Regions from separate parts of the Streptomyces sp. NPDC005566 genome, predicted to be linked through region 2. Evidence: riboswitches for the same ligand, from Rfam matches in the RefSeq annotation. Region 2 holds a riboswitch; each other region holds the start of a gene.
The links. A riboswitch is a leader RNA that binds a small molecule or an ion and turns the genes downstream of it on or off. The one in region 2 is predicted to bind cyclic di-AMP.
Positions count from the first base shown of each region.

Region 1: it holds a riboswitch for cyclic di-AMP, as region 2 does, so the genes downstream of both, ABZS61_RS22005 (M23 family metallopeptidase) here and ABZS61_RS17465 (LysM peptidoglycan-binding domain-containing M23 family metallopeptidase) in region 2, are expected to answer to the same signal.
Region 3: it holds a riboswitch for cyclic di-AMP, as region 2 does, so the genes downstream of both, ABZS61_RS27975 (NlpC/P60 family protein) here and ABZS61_RS17465 (LysM peptidoglycan-binding domain-containing M23 family metallopeptidase) in region 2, are expected to answer to the same signal.

Region 1 is NZ_JBEXDB010000013.1:225,852-230,895, reverse strand. Features, by position in the region: gene ABZS61_RS22015 (PrsW family intramembrane metalloprotease) at 1-475, shown strand, start outside; gene ABZS61_RS22010 (aldo/keto reductase) at 488-1,432, opposite strand; gene ABZS61_RS22005 (M23 family metallopeptidase) at 1,731-2,768, opposite strand; cyclic di-AMP (ydaO/yuaA leader) riboswitch at 2,780-2,932, opposite strand; gene ABZS61_RS22000 (PP2C family protein-serine/threonine phosphatase) at 3,167-4,324, opposite strand; gene ABZS61_RS21995 (MerR family transcriptional regulator) at 4,455-5,044, opposite strand, start outside.
Region 2 is NZ_JBEXDB010000010.1:3,279-8,322, reverse strand. Features, by position in the region: partial or broken gene ABZS61_RS17475 (radical SAM protein) at 1-61, shown strand, start outside; gene ABZS61_RS17470 (SGNH/GDSL hydrolase family protein) at 143-970, opposite strand; gene ABZS61_RS17465 (LysM peptidoglycan-binding domain-containing M23 family metallopeptidase) at 1,140-2,081, opposite strand; cyclic di-AMP (ydaO/yuaA leader) riboswitch at 2,085-2,243, opposite strand; gene ABZS61_RS17460 (tyrosine-protein phosphatase) at 2,663-3,475, shown strand; gene ABZS61_RS17455 (DUF6126 family protein) at 3,485-3,658, opposite strand; gene ABZS61_RS17450 (XRE family transcriptional regulator) at 3,727-4,371, opposite strand; gene ABZS61_RS17445 (aspartate aminotransferase family protein) at 4,431-5,044, opposite strand, start outside.
Region 3 is NZ_JBEXDB010000019.1:150,074-155,117, forward strand. Features, by position in the region: gene ABZS61_RS27965 (NlpC/P60 family protein) at 1-506, opposite strand, end outside; gene ABZS61_RS27970 (hypothetical protein) at 860-1,213, shown strand; gene ABZS61_RS27975 (NlpC/P60 family protein) at 1,308-2,459, opposite strand; cyclic di-AMP (ydaO/yuaA leader) riboswitch at 2,458-2,618, opposite strand; gene pcrA (DNA helicase PcrA) at 2,876-5,044, shown strand, end outside.

The DNA.
Region 1 (5,044 bases), on a different contig from region 2:
CCTGGCACTCGCCTCGATGCGGGCCAGGGGCATGGCCCGCGACATGGCACGGCACTGGCACGGAACCTCCGACCGGGCCCGGGGCAAGGCAGCGGCACAGGAGGTCGCGGAGTACGAGGCGTTCGCGACCTCCCTGGCGGTGCTGCGCCGGAGAGCCCGCCGCGACACACCCGGCCCGGACTTCGCCGAGCGCGAGCAGGAGCTGCTGCACCACCTGTGGCAGCGCCGGGAGGTCGCCGGCCCTGCCCTGACGTACGCGGCCCACGCGACGGGCCGGTACCGGGCCCTGCGCGGCGCGGCGTCCATGGGCCCGGCCGCGGTTCCGTCCCCCCGCAGGTTCCCGCAGCCGGACCCGTACCAGCAGCGGCCCGCCCCGTATCCGCAGCAGCTCCCCGCACCCCACCGGCACTACGGCGGGTACAACCCGTATCTGCACGACGGTCACCAGCAGAACGGCCGGCCACCCCCCGCGTAACCGGGCGAGGTGTCAGGCGGATGCTTCGGTGAGGTCCGCGAGGTCCTCGTCGGTCAGCCGCAGGTCTGCCACCGCCACCAATGCGGGCACCTGCCCGACCGTGCGGGCGGACGCGATCGGCGCGGCGACGGTCGGCCGGGCGGCAAGCCAGGCCAGCGCGACCGTGGCGATCTCCGCGTCGTGCTCCTGGGCCGCCCTGTCGAGCGCCGCGAGCACCTTGCGGCCGCGTTCCGACTCCAGGTGCCTGGCCGCGCCGTCGGCCCGCGCGCTGTCGACCGCTGTGCCGGGCCGGTACTTGCCGGTGAGGAAGCCCGAGGCCAGTGCGAAGTACGGGACGGCGGCGAGGCCCGCCTTCGCCGCCGTGTCCTGGAGCTCGCCCTCGTAGGTGTCGCGCGAGACGAGGTTGTAGTGCGGCTGCAGCGCGACGTAGCGGGCGAGGCCCTCGCGCTCGGAGAACTCCAGGGAGGCCCGGAGCCGCTCGGGGCTGATGTTGGAAGCGGCGATCTCACGCACCTTGCCCTCCTTCACCAGCTGGTCGAGCGCGGTGATGATCTCCTCCACGGGGACGGTCTCGTCGTCGAAGTGCGTGTAGTAGAGGTCGATGTGGTCGGTGCCGAGCCGGCGCAGCGAGGCCTCGGCGGCGCCCTTGATGGTCGCGCCGGCGAGCCCCTTGAACTCGGGGTGGGCGCCGACCTTCGTGGCGACGACGATGTCGGAGCGGTTGGAGCGCGACGCGAGCCACTTGCCGACGAGCGTCTCCGACTCGCCGCCTTCGTTGCCCGGGGCCCAGGCGGAGTACGAGTCGGCCGTGTCGATGAAGTTGCCGCCGGCCGCGGCGTACGCGTCCAGGACGGCGAAGGACCCGTCCTCATCGGCCGTCCAGCCGAAGACGTTGCCGCCCAGTGCGAGCGGGAAGACCTGGAGGCTCGAGGAACCGAGTGTGCGGAGTGAAGTCATACCTGGAACAAACCAGTCCGCTCAGGCGACTATTCCGATGGATGCGGACCACGGGCAGACCGGCAGCCCTGACGTCGGGGGGGTGCGCCAGGGCCGCCGGAGTTCAGGTGGGCCGTCCGCCGGGGTTCAGCTGACCCGTCCGCCCGCGCGAACGCTCGGCGGAGAACCGGGGAAGCCGCCCGCCCGCGCGAACGCTCGGCGGAGAACCGGGGAAGGCCCGACGGAAGCACCTCCGAGCAGCACGGAGAACCGGCGAGGGCTCGGCGGAAGCGCCGCGGAGCCCTCGGACCGGGAGTACTCAGATGGAGAGGCCCTTGCTGCGCAGCCAGCTCATCGGGTCGATGCCCGAGCCGTCCGCGGTGTGGACCTCCAGGTGGAGGTGAGGGCCGGTCACATTGCCGGTGGCGCCCACGCGGCCGATGGTCTCACCGGTGGTGACCCGCTGGCCGGCGGTGACGTCCATCGAGGACTGGTGGCTGTACGAGATCTCCGTACCGTCGTCCAGCTCGATGACGGTGTGGTACCCGTACGAACCCGACCAGCCCGCCGACTTCACCGTGCCGCTGTGCACAGCCTTGATCGGGGTGCCCGTAGGCGCCGCGAAGTCGAGACCGGTGTGGTAGCCGGAGGACCACATCGAACCGGCCTGGCCGAAGGTCGAGGTGATCGTGTACGAGGAGGTCGGGAGGGCGTAGCTGGCGGCGAGCTTGGCGAGGCGCTCGGCCTCGGCCTTCTTCTTCGCCGCGATCTCCGCAGCCTTCTTCTCGGCGGCGGCCTTCGCCTCGGCGTCGCTCTGCTGCTTCGCGGCCTTGGCGGCCGCCTCCTCGGCTGCCGCCTTCTCCTCCGCGGCCTTGGCCTCGGCCTCGGCTCCGGCCTGCTGCTGCTCGGCCTGCTGGAGGATGCGGGCGCGCAGCGCCTCACCGGCGTTGCTCGTGCCCTGCTCGGCCTCGGCGGCCGTGATGCCGGCGGTGGTGAGCGGGGAGGCCGTGGCGACGGTGCCGTTGTCCGCGGAGTCGTCCGACATGAACGCGCTCACGCCGGGCAGGGACTTGGCGTCGGGGAGATTGTCCGCGATGGAATCGGGAAGGGAAATGGAGACCGGCGGCTTGCTCTGCGCAGTGGCCATGCCACCCGCGCCGACGGCCGCGATGACGCCGACACCGAGGACGGTGGAGCTACGGGCGAGGCCACGCTGCTTGGCTACGCGGTGCCTGCCGCGTACGGGACGGATGGACTCCTCGGTGGGGTTCCATTCCTCCCATGTCCTGCCCTCGTCACCGAAGCTGTCGGACCTGAAGGGTGACGGGGCCTCGGGGGCAGGCTGATTGGACGCCACGTGGGCGCACTCCTTTCCTTCCTTCTCGCCTACCGGGTTAGCTGACGGGTTCGGAGCAGGAAGGTCTCCTACGGGCCCCTCTGCCTCTCACGAGACACAGGTGTCCGATTCACCCCATGTAGGTGGTTCCCCGGTTTCCTTGCGGAATTCGGCGCTCGCGCACGGTGCCGCCTCTTGCGACGACTGGGACAACCGCGCTGCGTTATCGAACGTTAATAGACACACGGGCCCGATTCCAAGCTGTTCCCGTTGATCATTCACGGCTTTGACGTGGACTTTCATGGAATTAACGGTCCGAAACGGGCGAGTTGAGTATTCCCCGCCGGGGCATCAGTTTCTGACGTTGCATCACATGTTATGCGGAGCGGCGTCCTTCGACTACACACCGTGGCAACCGCTCATCCATCGCCTCGCCCCACGATCTTCACAGTCGTCCGCCGCTCCGGCTGCCCCCGGGCGGGCCGGCCGACCGCGAGCAGCGCCATGTCGTCCACGGCATGGCCCCCCGTGTGGAGCCGCACGTCGTCGGTGAGCGCCGAGAGCAGTTCGTCGGGCCCCGGGAAGATCCGGCCGCGCAGCCGGGCCGCCGGGTCGTAGAAGACCCCGTCCGCGTCCCGCGCTTCGGAGAGGCCGTCCGTGAACACCAGGAGCGTCGCCCCGGCAGGCAGCTCCCACTCGTCCGACCGGTCCGGCCACACCCCCAGGTCCATCCCGATCGGCAGCGCGGGCGCGGTCGGCGCCAGCACCTCGAGCGCCCCGTCCGTGTGCAGCAGGATCGGCTCGGGGTGGCCGCGGTTGACGATCCGCAGCCTGCCCGAACCCACCGGGATCTCGGCGAGCACGGCGGTGACGAACCCCTCCATGGAGTCGAGCCCGCCGCGCCGTGTCCCCTCCCGCGCCAGCGCCCGCTCCAGCCGCTGCGCCACGCCCTCCAGCGACAGCTCCTGCTCGGCGGCCTCCCGGAACGCCCCGATCACCACGGCCACCGCCTCCACGGCGGCCAGCCCCTTGCCCCGTACGTCCCCGACGACCAGCCGCACCCCGTGCGGGGTGTCCGCGACGGCGAACAGGTCACCGCCGACGAACTCGTCCGCCTGCGCCGCCTCGTACCGCGCCGCAACCAGCAGCCCGCCGATCCGGTCCTCCGGTGTCGGGAGCACCGCGCGCATCGCGGTCTCCGCGATGACCCGGGCGGAGGCCAGCTGCTCGTTGCTGCGCCGGACGACGCCGTTGATGACGACGGCGAGCGCGGAAACGGTGACCAGGGTGATCAGCTCGGTGACCGGGGCGACGTCCGAGATGGTGTCGTCGTACAACCGGATGGCCAGGACCGTCAGGATCGCGGCCACAGCCGTACGGATCGTGCTCGCCAGCGAGAAGAACGGTGCGGCGATCAGCGGGGCCGCCGCGAACAGGGGGACGGCACTGACCTCGGGCGGCGTAGCGAGGTCGAAGACCAGCCCGGCCGCGATCATCAGAGCGGGCAGCAGACGTACGAACCGCCGCGTGCGGGCACCTCCAGCAGCTCCGCCGCGCCGCCTCTCCCGCTTCCCCACCTGTGCACTCCTGCCCGGTCCGCCCACGGCTGCGGACGGTACCGCGCTCCACCCAGGCTGGCCGGAGCCGCGCCGTGAGGCGACTCGTCGTCGGCCAAAGGGAGGAGCGCCGAGCGCCGCGCCCCGATGGTCAGTCGGAGAGCCTGCGCTGCGCGTAGATCGTCAGTGCATCCCGTACGAAGACGGCGGTGCCGTCTCCGTACCGATCGTAGTTCTTCCCGAAGCGGGGATCGGCGACGTACATCTCCCCCAGGCCGATCACGTACGACCGGGTGGCCGTCGTGGTCACCGACAGCCACGCGCAGTGCCGCCGCGCGATGTCCTGCACCGGCTCGTCGGCCGGGTCCATGCCCGCCGCCCTGGCCTGCCCGTAGTCACGGGCGATGGCCTCGTGCGCGGCCTGGAAGCTGTCGCGCTCCGCCCGGCTCAGCGAGCGCCACCACCGGTCGCCCTTCTCGTACGCGTCCCGGCCCCAGCGCTCGGTGACCTCCTGCTCGTACACCGTGTGATCAAAGCCGTCGAACACTTCCTCGGCCATGAGCTCTCTTCCCTCCTCGGTCTTGTGGAGAGTGGTCCGCACCGAGGCGATCTGCCGCCCGATGCGCTCCCGCTCCTGCTCCAGCAGGCGCAGATGCGCCCGGAGCGCCACCGACGTGTCCCGCTGCCCCTCGAGTACGTCCTTGATGGCGGGCAGCGAAAGGCCCAGTTCCCGCAACAGCA
Region 2 (5,044 bases):
TGCGCTGCGTGGGGCGGTCCCGCGGCGCTCCCTCCCCGTCATCACTCGCCGACCTCACTGAGCGCACTGAGCACCACTGAGCGCACTGAGCGCACTGAGCGCACGCGCCGAGAACGCGTGTGATCAGTGCGCTCAGTGGTGCTCAGAGGGGGAGCAGGTCGGGGCGTTTGGCCTCGACGTGGTCACCGGAGGACTCACCGCGCAGGCGCCGGCCGATCCACGGGACGAGGTACTCGCGGGCCCACTGGATGTCGTCGCGGCGCACCTCGAACGCCCCGCGCTGTATCTGCGGAGGCCACACCTGGTCGGGGTCGGCCGGCACGTCGAGGCCGAGGACCTGAGCGGCGCGCAGCGCGACCCGGGTGTGCCCCTCCGCCGAGAGGTGCAGCCGGTCGTTGTCCCAGGCCCGCCTGTCCTGCACGGACCGGAGCGACCACAGGTCCAGGACCGGGCAGTCGTAGCGGTCGGCGATGGACCGGACATGGGCGGTGTACGTGGCGATCTTGCCCCGCAGGTGCCGGAGCACCGGAACGTCGCGGGTGTCGAAGCCGGTGGTGATCATGACGGTGCCGACCGAGCGGGTGAGGTCGGCTACCGCGCGCTCGAAGCGTTCGGCCACGTCGTCCAGGTCGGTGCCGGGCCGAATGATGTCGTTGCCGCCCGCGCAGAAGCTCACCAGATCCGGTGCGAGCTGCTTGGCGCGGGGGACCTGCTCCTCGACTATCTGGTCGAGGAGGCGTCCGCGTACGGCGAGATTGGCGTACCGGAAGTTCCCGTGCGGGCCGGCCGCGGGGCCCGCCGCTGCATCGGGGAGAGGGAGCTGGTCCGCCAGAATGACCGCGAACCGGTCCGCCCAGCCGACGAGCGTCCCGTCGGGGCCGGGGTCTCCGACGCCCTCGGTGAAGCTGTCGCCAATCGCTGCGTACGACCCGATGGTGCCTCGCTGTTTGTTTCTCGAATCGTCTGCCACAAGCGCATATCCTGCACCTTCGAATGTGACCTACGCGACCGTAATATGGGGTTGACGGGTGGTGAGAAAGACCACCCGGTCAGGTTTTGGTAAAGCCGGAATAAGCAGAGGGGCGGTGCGCCGCCGCGCACCGCCCCTCTCGAGCTCACTACCGAGCCGCCTGATTGCGTCAGATGGAGACGCCGTGCGAGCGCAGGTAGGCAATCGGGTCGACGTCCGAGCCGTAGCTCGGGCCGGTGCGGACCTCGAAGTGGAGGTGCGGGCCGGTGGAGTTGCCGGTGGACCCGGAGAGGCCGATCTGCTGGCCGCCGGTGACGGTCTGGCCGGCCGAGACGCCGAGCGACGACAGGTGGGCGTACTGGGAGTACATGCCGTCGTCGTGCTTGATGACGACCTCGTTGCCGTACGCACCGCTCCAGCCCGCGGAGACCACGGTGCCCGGGCCGATGGACCGGACGCTGGTGCCGGAGGCGGCCTGGAAGTCGGAGCCGGTGTGGTAGCCGCTGGACCAGCTGGCACCGGCGACGCGGTACTGGGTGGAGACGCCGCCGTTGGCCACCGGGGTGGTGTAGCCGGAGCTGCTGCTCTCCGAAGCGCCGGTGGAGTCGGCGGTGTTGGTGACCGTCGACGCCTTCTCGGCCGGTGCGGCAGCCTTCGGGGCCGGCTTCGCCTTCGAGGGGGCGGCCTTGGACGGGGCCGCCTTGGAGGGCGCGGACTCCGTGGTGGAGCCCGATGCCTTGACGCCGAGGGTCAGCTTCATGCCCGGGAAGATCAGGCTGGGGTTGCCGCCGACGACCTCGCGGTTGTCCTTGTACAGCTTCTGCCAGCCGCCCTTGACCTTCTTGTCCGCCGCGATCTTCGCCAGATAGTCGCCGGCGACCACGGAGTAGGTCCTGGGGGCGCTCTGCTTCTTCGCCACGGAGGCGGCCGGCGCGTGGTGCGCCGCGCTGGCGGCCGCGGGCTTGGCGGCGGGTGCGGACTGCTCCGCGGCGAACGCGCCGGTGGCGCCGATCAGCGGGAGGGCGAGGACGGCGCCGCCGGTCCCTGCGGCGAGGACGCCACGGGAGATCGGGCTGGCCTTCGTACGACGGTGCTTACCCTTTGCGGGCATGGGAATTCCTCTCCGGCGCCTGCGAGGTGAGCTGTCGGGTTCGGACTGGAGATGCCCGGCCGCGCTGAGCGCGTCTTGACCCCAAGCCGTTCCGGATCACTCCGGTCGGCGGCTTACCTGGTTCCCCCGCTCCTGCCACACGTGAGTCGGTGCGGATTCCGGGCGGCGGCAGGATTAGGCGTTCCGTCCGGATTGACGGTGACCGTAAGCGAGTCAGGACGCCGGGAACAAGCCACCGGTTGCGTACCGGAATGACCGGTTCAATTGCGATTCCGAATTCCGGTCACACTCCGTGGATTACCGATCTTGGCTTTCCGCGCAGCGTAAGGAATACCTCTGGGCAGTTTCGCCACACACCGTCACGGATATGATCCCGCTCACCTGCCGCATCCCATCTCCCGCGTAAGCGGGGCATGTTCTGCTAAATACACCAATACGGACATGTCATGGCCGCGGACCGTCGGCCGCCCCGGCCGGGGCCATCGAAGGGCGAAACGATTGCCCGATGAATCCATGTCGTATCGTCGCGGGCGTGCCCCCGTCGGCGAGCGGCGCCGACGCCAGACACTCCAGGAGTCCTTGTGACGCAGCAGCTGCCAGAGGTTCCGTCGACAGACGCCGAGCTGACCGGTGTCCGCAACTTCCGCGACGTGGGCGGCCTGCCGACCACGGACGGCGGCAGGGTGCGCTACGGGCGCCTCTACCGCAGCGGCCATCTGGCGCACGCCACCGAGACGGACACGGCCTTCCTGGCCGGACTCGGCCTGCACACGGTCTTCGACTTCCGCAACGCCGCCGACCACAAGCTCGACGGCCTCGACGTGGAACTGCCCGGTGTCCGGAATATCAGCATTCCGCTCTCCGACCCGGCCGACGGCGCCGAGTTCTGGCGTCTGGTGCGCGACGGCAACATCCAGCAGCTGCGCTCGATCCTCGCCGACGGCAGGGGGTCGGACCGCATGATCGCGTCCTACCGGTCGATCATCACGGACCGCACCGCGGAGCACAGCAGGGTGCTGCACGCGCTGGCCGAGGACAGCGTGCCGGCGCTGATGCACTGCGCGGCGGGCAAGGACAGGGCCGGCCTGTCGATCGCGGTCTCGCTCCTGGCCGTCGGCGTCGAGAAGGAGGCCGTCGAGGCCGACTACCTCAAGTCCAACGACGCGCACCGCCGCTACAAGGTGCGGCGCAGCGACACGTCGTCGGCGGGGATGTCGGACGAGGTGATGGAGCTCCTCAACCCGCTTTTCGGTGCGCATTCCGAGTACCTCGCCGCCGCCTTCGCCGCGATCGAGGAGACCTGGGGCGGTACGGACCGCTACCTCAGCGAGGGGCTGAAGCTCGCGCCCGAGACTCGCGCGAGGCTGCGCGATCGCCTCGTCGAGGAGGCGTAGAGCAAGCGGTCAGCCCTTGCCCGCCACGGTGAACAGGAGAAAGAGGAAGGCCGCGACCACGTGGCCGGCCACCAGGTAGGCGACGAGCCGGATGACCACACCGCGGGGCATCTTCCGCTCGTGCGTGTCCGTGTTCACCGGCGAGCGCGGGGTGAGCGGGTCGTAGTGCTCCGAATCAGACATGGCAGTCCTCTCTTCCGGCTCTCGGGCCGGGTGACCGGTGTGCGGCAGGTGGGGTGGGGCGTGCGAGGTCAGCGAAGGCGCGTCCCACCGCCCAGGCACAGCTCCGCCGTGGGGCTCTGCAGCAGGGTGTGGACGAAGAGCAGCTCGACGCCGGCACGGTCGAGTGCGGCGATCCGGTGCGGGGTGAGCGAGTCGAAGTGCGCGCTGTCCCCCGGGTCTAGGTCGTGCACGGTCTCCCCCAGACTCACGCGCAGCCGCCCGTCGAGGACGTACAGCCATTCCTCGCCCGGGTGAACACGCACGAGGTCGCTCTGGGCGCCGTAGGGAATCCGGACGCGCAGCGCCTGCATCGCCCGGCCTGGGCCGCCGGCCTGGTGGTAGAGCCAGCCGTCGGCCTCGGCACCCCCCGGGGCAGCGCCCGAGGAGCCATCGAAAGCGCCTGCGAACGGGCCGCCGCGGACGATCGCGTCACGCTCGGGCGGTATCTCGCCGAGGAGCTCGGAGACCGTCGTACCGTAGATGCGGGCGAGTCCGAGCAGCATCGGCAGTGAGGGCTGCCTGCGGCCCGTCTCGAGCCGGGAGAGGTGGGCCGGGGAGAGATCGGCCCGCCGGGCGGCGGTCTCAAGGGTGAGCCCCCGGTTGCGGCGCAGGTCGCGCAGGCGCGGGGCGATTCCGGGCAGCTCGTCGGCTGCCCCTCCGTCAGGAGGATTCATGACTCCATTGGGCCAGGACCTTTCCTCAGAGGCAAATTTCTTGCCTCCGAGGCAAAGACTCAACGGTTGGCGACGGCCTGCTTGACCAGGGTCCTGCCGAAGTCCCACATCAGCCCGCCCCCGCTGTGCGCGTCGTCCATGACGGCCGTGAAGGCGGCCACGAAGCGGTCCACCTCGGGCTCACCGATGACCAGCGGGGGGATCAGCTTGATCACTTCCAGGTGGTCGCCGGAGACCTGGGTGAGGATCCGGTGCTTCTGCAGCAGGGGCACGACCACCATCTGGGCGAAGAGACCCTTCCTGGCCGCCTGCAGCATGGTCCACCGGCTGCGGAGTTTCAGCGAGGAGGGCCGGCCGAACTCGATCCCGATCATCAGCCCGCGCCCGCGCACCTCGTGCAGCAGCTCGTAGCGGCCGACGAGCGCGGTGAGCCGCTCGCGCAGCAGGTCACCCGTGCGACGGGCGTTCGCGACCGTCTCCTCGTCCTCCATCACCGCGAGGACCGCGAGCCCGGCCGCCATGGCCTGGGCGTTGGAACCGAAGCTCGCCGAGTGCACGAGCACCCGGTCCATGGAGGAGTAGACGCGTTTGAAGATCCAGTCCTTGCCGAGCGTCGCGCCGACCGGCACATAGCCGCCGGAGAGCGCCTTCGCCACACAGACGAGATCGGGTT
Region 3 (5,044 bases), on a different contig from region 2:
CGGGCACGGAGCTGGGCGACCTCGTTGAGCTGCCTGCGGACGCCGTTGACCGCGCCGGCCTGCCGGTCCCCGGCCCGATCCAGGTAGGAGGCGCGCTCCAGGTACTGGTCGGGGTCGGAGGAGAGCGCAAGCTGGACGGCGGGGTCGAGGCCGCCGCTGCGGTACTGCGCGGCGGCGAACGAGCCGAGGGCGTTGCGCGCGGCGTTGAGGCGCTCCGTCCGGCGGGCGGCCTCGTCGCGCAGGGCGTCCAGGGACTTGGTGGTCGCGGTCGCCTTCTCCTTCGCGCCGTTGTACTGCTCGGTGGCGACCTCGGCGTCGTGGTAGAGCCGGTCGACCTTGGACTTCACCTGGGCCGGGGTGAGCTGGGGCTCGGCCTGGGCGGCGCCCTCGAAGGCGGTCGCGGTAGCCGCTCCGGCCAGGGCCAGGGTGGCTGCGGTGCGGGCAGCAGGCCCGGTGAACGGACGCTGCTTGGGCTTGCGGTGAGCGGCTTTGCGTTGGGCGGCCACGGGGGCGCGGGTCCTTCCGTTCGACTGCCCGTCGGGGGGTACCGGCGGGCCCGCCGGTACCGGTGCCGGGCCACCACAGGGGGAGTGGCCCGCCACCGGAACCTGGCGGGGTGACCGGGGTGCCGCCCGGTACGGGAGCGGCGGTGAAGATTCGGTCACCTGGGAGGGACGCTAAACCCGAGGCACGGGGAAGAGTCGTAATGACAGCTATTGCCCCTATGTGACGTTTCGATCAACGCAAATGACCGGAAATACCAGCTGTAGTCGGGCAATTCGCACGGGTCGAGAGCGAACTCATAGGGAATTAGTACCTAGCTGAAGACTGGTGATATGGACGCGGCTACGCTGCGGCCATGGACGTACTCATCAATGTCTTCGTCGCCCTGCACATCATCGGAATCGCCTCCCTGCTGGGTGGGTTCCTCACTCAGATGAAGGCCATGGGGGAGGGTGCCGCGCGGTTCGGACCCGCCATGCTGCACGGTGCGCTGATGATGCTCGTCACGGGTTTTGCCCTGGTCGGGTTCAATCGGCTCGACGACCAGCCGGTGAACAACGTCAAGATCGGCATCAAGCTGCTGATCCTGGTCGTGATCCTGGCGCTCGTCTACGTGAAGCGGGACGAGGAGAAGGTCGACAAGGGCGCCTTCATGGCCGTCGGCGGGCTGACGGCCGCCAACATCTTCATCGCCACAGTCTGGACCTGACCGGGCAGCCCTACGGGCCCGGTGTCCGCCGGGCCCGTAGGCAGTTCCGTCAGTGCGCTCAGTGCGCTCAGTGCGCTCAGTGGGCTCCGCGTTGTTATGCCGGGCGCACGCTGCCGTAGATCGGCATGTAGTAGATCGACTCCTCGCGCACGTTCGCGCCCGGCTTCGGCGCGTGGATCATCATTCCGTCGCCCTTGTAGATGCCGACGTGGCTGATGTCGTCGTAGAAGAAGACCAGGTCCCCCGGCTTCAGATCCGCGGTGGCCACCCGGGTGCCCACCTCGACCTGGTCCCAGGTGGTGCGGGGCAGGTCGACGCCCGCCGCCTTCCACGCGGCCTGCGTCAGCCCGGAGCAGTCGTACGAGGACGGGCCCGTCGCCCCCCAGACGTACGGCTTGCCGATCTGGTCCCGTGCGAAGGCCAGGACCTTGTCCGCCTTCGACGCGTAGCTGCTGTCGGAGCCCGTGCCGGTGCCGGTGTCCGCCTCCCCCTTCGAGGCCTCCTCCGCGGCTGCCTTGTCCGCCTCCGCCTTCGCGGCGGCGGCCTGCCGGCGCGCGAGGTCCTCCGCCTTGCGCTTGGCCTCCGCCTCCTTCTTGCGCTCCAGCTCCGCGAGCCGCGCCTTCTCCTCGGCGGTCAGCTCCGACAGCAGCGTGCGCGCCTCGGCCAGCTTGTTCTGCACCTGCTGCTTGCTGGTGCGCAGCGTGGTCTGCGACTCGGTGAGCGTCTGCAGGCTCTTCGTCGCCTCGACCCGCTTGGTCGCCGCCTCGCTCTGCTGCGTACGGAAATCGGCGACCGCCTTCTGCTGCTGGCTGGTCATCCGGGCCATCAGCTGGTCCTGGTCGAAGTACGACTGCGGGTCGTCCGCGAGGAAGAACGTGGCCGTGGGGGCTATCGCTCCGCTGCGGTACTGCGCGGCCGCGTAGTTGCCCAGTTCCCGGCGCGTCTCGTTCAGCTTGTCGGCGCGCTTGGCCGCGGCCTCGAGGAGTGCGTCGACCTTGGAGCGCTGCTGGGTGGAGGCCGCCTTCGCCTTGTTGTACTGCTGGGTCGCCGTTCCCGCCTGGCGGTAGAGGTCGTCCACCTTCTTCTGTACTTCCTCGATGCTGGGCTTGGGCTCCGCCGGGGCGGCCGTCGCGCTCTGCGTGGAGAGCAGGGTGACGGACGCGAGCGCCGCCGTCGTGAGACCGACGGCGGGGGAGCTGGTGCGCACACGGGTGCGCGGTTTGCGATGCGACGCCAAGGCCGGCATCTCCTTCCGTGGACCGCCTACCGGGTTAGCTGTCGGGTTCGGGCGGAACGGAAGGCTGCCCTACGGTCCAGCGGGACGGACCGATTCACCCCGGTGCTGCGTGTGGGTCCCCGGTTCCGGACTCCCCTGCGGGAGTGACGGATTCAGCGAGGGTGCCCGCGTGGCGTGGTTCGCCTCAAGGGGGTAACGGTCACCCGTCGGAGCACGCTAGCCAACCCGTGGCGTCCCTGTGAAGGTTGATGGCCGATATGCCCGATACATTTCCGTGACCTTTCTGGATTGAGCTGTCCCGCAGCGGGAACAGTCGCCGAATCCCTACGCACTGTGGGCAATCCGTCTCGGTGCGCGCACAGATCTGGCCCTCGTGCGGAATGCGGCCCCAGGGTGTCGGTGCGGCCGCCTAGACTCGTCAGGCGATGAGCAGCCTCTTTGACGACAGTTTCCTGACCGGCCTCCAGCAAGCGGACGAGGGCCCCCCGCCACCCCCCGAGGACCACGCACCCGAAGCGGTGCCGGAGGACCTCTTCGGGGGTGTCTTCGACGGGCCCCCGCCCCCGCGCGAGGCCTATTACCGCGACGGCGCCCCGCGCCCCGTCGTCGACTCCGCCGCGCTGCTCGACGGGCTGAACACCGAGCAGCGCGCCGCCGTCGTGCACGCGGGATCCCCGCTGCTCATCGTCGCCGGGGCAGGCTCGGGCAAGACCCGGGTGCTGACGCACCGGATCGCCCACCTGCTGGCCGAGCGCGGGGTGCACCCGGGCCAGATCCTCGCGATCACCTTCACCAACAAGGCCGCGGGCGAGATGAAGGAGCGCGTCGAGCAGCTCGTCGGACCACGCGCCAACGCCATGTGGGTCATGACCTTCCACAGTGCGTGCGTGCGGATCCTGCGCCGCGAGTCGAAGCGCCTCGGCTTCACCTCGTCGTTCTCGATCTACGACGCCGCCGACTCCAAGCGGCTGATGGCACTGGTCTGCCGCGATCTCGACCTCGACCCGAAGCGCTATCCGCCGAAGTCGTTCACGGCGAAGGTCTCGAACCTCAAGAACGAACTGATCGACGAGGAGACCTTCGCGGGGCAGGCCGCGGACGGCTTCGAGAAGACACTGGCCCAGGCATACGCGCTCTACCAGGCGCGGCTGCGCGAGGCCAACGCCCTGGACTTCGACGACATCATCATGACGACGGTGCACCTGCTCCAGGCGTTCCCCGATGTCGCCGAGCACTACCGCCGCCGCTTCCGGCACGTGATGGTCGACGAGTACCAGGACACCAACCACGCGCAGTACACCCTCGTGCGCGAGCTGGTGGGCCCGGCGGGCGAGGCCGACGCCCCGGGTGAGCTGTGCGTCGTCGGTGACGCGGACCAGTCGATCTACGCCTTCCGCGGCGCGACCATCCGCAACATCCTCCAGTTCGAGGAGGACTACCCGGACGCGAAGACGATCATGCTGGAGCAGAACTACCGCTCCACGCAGACGATCCTGTCCGCGGCCAACGCCGTCATCGAGCGCAACGAGAGCCGCCGCCCCAAGAACCTCTGGACGAACGCGGGCGCCGGTACCCGGATCACCGGTTACGTCGCCGACACCGAGCACGACGAGGCCCAGTTCGTCGCCGACGAGATCGACCGGCTGACGGACGCCGGGGACGCGAAGGCCGGAGACGTCGCCGTCTTCTACCGCACCAACGCCCAGTCCCGTGTCTTCGAAGAGATCTTCATCCGCGTCGGGCTGCCCTACAAGGTCGTCGGCGGAGTGCGCTTCTACGAGCGCAAGGAGGTCAGGGACGTCCTGGCCTACCTGCGGGTCCTCTCCAACCCCGAGGACACCGTCCCCCTGCGCCGCATCCTCAACGTGCCGAAGCGGGGCATCGGCGACCGGGCCGAGGCGATGATCGACGCCCTGTCGATGCGCGAGAAGATCTCCTTCCCGCAGGCGCTGCGCCGCGTCGACGAGGCGTACGGCATGGCGGCCCGCTCGTCCAACGCGGTGAAGCGGTTCAACACGCTGATGGAGGAGCTCCGCACGATCGTGGAGTCCGGCGCAGGACCGGCGGTCGTGCTGGAGGCCGTCATGGAGCGGACCGGCTATCTCGCCGAACTCCAGGCGTCCACCGACCCGCAGGACGAGACCCGTATCGAGAACCTCCAGGAGCTCGCCGCCGTCGCCCTCGAGTTCGAGCAGGAGCGGGCGCAGGACGAGGGCGCGGGCACGCTCGCCGAGTTCCTGGAGAAGGTCGCGCTCGTTGCCGACGCCGACCAGATCCCCGACGAGGACGAGGACGGCTCCGGTGTCGTCACCCTGATGACGCTGCACACCGCCAAGGGCCTCGAATTCCCGGTGGTGTTCCTGACCGGCATGGAGGACGGCGTCTTCCCGCACATGCGCGCGCTGGGACAGGCGAAGGAGCTCGAGGAGGAGCGCCGGCTCGCCTATGTGGGCATCACACGTGCCCGTGAGCGGCTGTACCTGACCAGGGCCTCGATGCGCAGTGCGTGGGGGCAGCCTTCGTACAACCCGCCGTCGCGGTTCCTGGAGGAGATCCCGGACCAGCACCTGGACTGGAAGCGCAAGGGGCCGATG